One region of the Siminovitchia sediminis genome, then DNA from elsewhere that is predicted to be linked to it. Evidence: predicted binding sites of a transcription regulator. Region 1 holds the regulator's gene; the other holds the start of a gene.

Region 1 (2,210 bases):
TGAGGGCAATCTTGGCATTGCCCCTTCCCAGCCTCGTCTCATCTTGGATAAGGACCGCATGGATCCCGCCTGAAGAAATCTTTTCCAGCATATCCATCAAGCCGGGGCGTTCCAGGTTATAGCCGCTGGATGTATCATGAATAATCGCCTCAATTTGAAAGCCCCACCTATCGGCCGCAGCTGACAGCTCTTCTTCCTGCCTTTTTAAAGAAGTTTCCTGTGCCTGCTTCTCGGTGCTTACCCTGCAGTAAATGATTGCTCTCATAACCATTCCCCTTCTTTACCTTATTCTGTTATTCTATCACCTCTTGATGATTCAGAATGATCCCTTGGCTGCTTTTCTGCTGATCAACAAATGGCTCTCCGCTTCCCATGAGTTTATCTGTAGAAGGTGTTTCTTCTGTAAGATGAAATATAAATAAAATTCCCATAATCCAGGTAACAATGAAAAAGATTGCAAGGAAAGAATGCTTTTTAATAAATAAAATCATGCTTATCCATCCCCCCGAATATTTGTTCGTATTTACTATTGATTATAACAGAACATCCGTTTGTGTCAAACAAAAATTCGAACAACCGTTTGTATTACGGATGACCGCGTGCTATAATATGGATAATTCATAACAGAGATTAAAGGGTGTGAAATTATTGTCCAAGCTTTCAAAAAGGCAGGAAGCGATATTAAACTTCATCAAGGATGAAGTGAAGAAAAAAGGTTACCCGCCATCTGTACGCGAAATTGGGAAAGCCGTAGGCTTGGCTTCAAGCTCCACCGTTCACGGACATTTGGAGAGATTGGAAAGCAAAGGCTTAATCAGAAGGGACCCTACCAAACCTAGAGCAATAGAAGTTTTAAATCAGAAGGAACATGAACCTGCCATTCCTGCTAAAAATACTGTCAACCTTCCGCTTGTCGGAAAAGTTACAGCAGGGATTCCGATTTCGGCAGTTGAAAATATTGAGGAGTATTTTCCTTTTCCTGAACAGCTTCTTCCATCAGATGAGCATGTTTTCATGCTCGAAATTGTCGGAGACAGCATGATCGAAGCGGGAATTCTTGATGGTGACTTTGTGATCGTGAGACAGCAGCATACAGCCAATAATGGAGACATTGTTGTTGCGATGACTGAAGAGAATGAAGCAACCGTCAAGAGATTTTACAAAGAAAACGGCTATTTCAGGCTTCAGCCGGAAAATTCTGCAATGGAGCCGATTATCGTTGAGAACGTGTCCATACTAGGTAAAGTTGTAGGACTCTATAGAAGAAATATTCATTAATCCCGGGCCTATTGAAAGGCTCTTTTTTATGCCTCCATATGGATGGAAACCTGCAAGTGCGGTTCCCCCTTACTTTTGGGCTTCCAATGAATCGGAATTCTTCCAATAATACTCGCTGATGACTTCCGCTAAAGCGTCCGCTGTTCTATTTAATTCCTCAAGTGTATTGTCCACTCCCCCAATCTCGATCAGCAGCGCATTCTCTGCTAAATCCTGATTATAAATCCCGTCATTTCCACCCGCTCTCGGCTTTCCAAATACGCCCCGGGACAAGCCGGGATACTTTTTTTGAATAGCATGATGCAGATCTGTTGCAAATTTGGAGTTTTTTTCGTATTGAGGATGGCCCTCTCCAATGACAAAAAGTGTTTTTGCATAGTCTTTCCCTTTAATTTCCGTGGTAGTGACAGCCCGCCTTGACGAATCCCGGTGGATATCGAAATAAAATTGCACTTGGCTATTTTGATTCATCACCTCTTGGGCAATTTCTCTGGATACTTGATAGGACTGCCCATAATTCATACCTTTTGATTTTAGGAGCCCTTGAATATCTGTTTGATTTACCAATGTTTTAATGCCTTTTTCCTTCAGTTTTTCTCCCAGCCGTTTTCCGACCAGACTAATGTTTTTGTCCTTATGCCATGCCCGGCTCGGGTCTGTCACTCCCGGCAGCATCGGTAAAAATGATTCTGTGTTATGTGTTGAGTAAATAAAAACAACATGATCCTCCGTTTTCGGCCTTTCATTCGGGGTTTCCTGGCCCGGTTCTTCCTCATCCCCCCACATATCAAGGTCGCTGGGCGGCGGCGACTCAATAGGTAAGTTTGTAAAGTCAGTGCCTTTACCGGCTACAATAATTTTAGGGGTGGCTGCATTTAACCCCGGTATTTCACTGATTAAAAAAGATCTCATATTCCTTAAATTAATATTGG
Region 2 (2,210 bases), on a different contig from region 1:
TCAGAGTGCAAATACTGAACTTTCACTCCAACCTCTTTTAAATAATCTGTCAAATCTTCCGCCATTTTCTTTGTCAGCGTTGTAACGAGTACACGCTCATTCTTTTCAATTCGATCATTAATTTCTCCGAGCAGATCATCAATTTGCCCCTCAATCGGACGAACGTCGATCGTCGGATCAAGCAATCCGGTCGGTCGAATAATCTGTTCAACCATTTCCGGTGTTTTTTCCAATTCATAGGGACCCGGAGTCGCAGATACAAAAACGATTTGTTGAATATGCTTTTCAAATTCCTCGAACTTCAGCGGCCGGTTATCCAGGGCAGAAGGCAGGCGAAAGCCATGATCAACCAATACTTGCTTCCGGGCCTGGTCTCCGTTATACATACCGCGAATTTGAGGAAGAGTCACATGTGACTCGTCTACAACAATCAGAAAATCATCCGGGAAATAGTCTAGAAGCGTGTAAGGGGTAGCTCCGGGCGGTCTTAGCGTTAAATGGCGGGAATAGTTCTCAATCCCTGCACAAAAGCCCATTTCCCTCATCATTTCAAGATCATAACGCGTTCTCTGTTCCAGCCGTTGCGCTTCCAGCAATTTATCCTCCGACCGTAAAACTGCGAGTCTTTCTTCCAATTCCTGTTCAATATTTCGGATGGCAATTCTCAGTTTTTCTTCGGCTGTTACATAGTGGGATGCCGGGAAGATAGCCGCATGTTCGCGTTCGCCGGCAATTTCTCCGGTTAATGCATCCACGACGCGGATCCGGTCAATTTCATCACCAAAAAACTCTACCCGAATGCATTGATCTTCCCTTGCAATTGGAAAAATTTCCACTACATCCCCGCGTACCCGAAATGTCCCGTTTGTGAATTCAATATCGTTCCGTGCAAACTGCAGATCGACGAGCCTGCGCAGCAGCTCATTCCTTTCAATTTCCATGCCAGTCCTCAGCGACAAAACATGATCCCGATATTCTTCTGGATTACCGAGACCATATATACAGGAGACACTGGCAATGATGATGACGTCCCTTCGTTCAAAAAGAGCCGTCGTAGCCGAGTGCCTGAGCCGATTGATTTCATCATTGACACTGGAATCTTTCTCAATGAATGTATCCGTCTGCGGAACATACGCTTCTGGCTGATAATAATCGTAGAAACTAACAAAATATTCTACTGCATTTTTTGGAAAAAACTCTTTAAACTCACTGTAGAGCTGTCCTGCGAGTGTCTTGTTATGGGCAATGACAAGCGTCGGTTTATTCACTTCTTTAATCATATTGGATATTGTGAAGGTTTTCCCGGTACCTGTTGCTCCTAAAAGCGTCTGAAATTTTTTCCCGGATTGAGATCCCTCTATCAGACGTTCGATCGCCCTCGGCTGGTCGCCAGCAGGCTTATAATTCGATACGACTTCAAACTCATTTTTCACGCCGGCATCCTCCCGTTTTTCTATATCTATATAGATCAATCATTATTAAAAATATGGCATACAGTCATTTTACCACAATCAGGCTAATCATAACCACAAGTATGCGAACGTATTTTCGATCAACTTTTTGAAACTTTGGGATGTTCGTTTCGTATGAAGGTTGTGAGGTGTGTTCTATGGAATTTTCATCGCGAAGAGATATTTGGATAGGAAGTGTTTGGTGGGCCAGTATCGGTCTGTTCATTTGGCTTCTTTATAAATCCTTGTTTGTTGAATTGGACTTATTGGGACTATTTTTTTCCATCATCTTTATCGGTTTCTTTGGCTGGATATGGTTCCATACGAAATACATCATATCAGGGGATGAACTCTTTATTATATTTGGCCCTATTAAAAAAACGATCCCTATACATGATATACGATCTGCCCGTTTCACCACAAATCCGATAAGCTCCCCCTCTCTTTCCATTTACAAGATCGAAATTAACTATGGAAAATACGATACCATTTCCATTTCCCCCAAACGCCGCGAAGATTTTCTTGAGCACTTGCTAAGGAAAAACCCGCACATCAAACGGATCGAAGTATGAGAATAGGGAGGCTTCCTCTCGAATCACATGGTGAAGATCCTTTTTTATCATCAGAATTTTCTCCTCCCTGACCGTCAGATCCGTTATTGGGATTTTGCGTTCCCTCTTACATATCAGCCTAAATTAGAACAAACGTACACCTCAGGCGGCGCCATTGCTCTCGTTTCTATATGTATGGGCAAAAAGA

What was found. Region 1 encodes LexA, which represses DNA repair genes until DNA is damaged. Its sites were predicted from a motif close to CGAACATATGTTCG; they were not measured.
Region 2: uvrB (excinuclease ABC subunit UvrB) is a predicted target of LexA. The motif match lies at 1,538-1,551, and genes of this name have one in related genera.

The regions. Positions count from the first base shown of each region.
Region 1 is NZ_JBHUEO010000002.1:63,621-65,830, reverse strand. It holds gene ACFSCZ_RS00745 (YneB family resolvase-like protein) at 1-265, opposite strand, end outside; gene ACFSCZ_RS00740 (hypothetical protein) at 294-491, opposite strand; gene lexA (transcriptional repressor LexA) at 649-1,278, shown strand; gene spoIIP (stage II sporulation protein P) at 1,348-2,210, opposite strand, start outside.
Region 2 is NZ_JBHUEO010000037.1:50,603-52,812, forward strand. It holds gene uvrB (excinuclease ABC subunit UvrB) at 1-1,433, opposite strand, end outside; gene ACFSCZ_RS12775 (PH domain-containing protein) at 1,610-2,023, shown strand.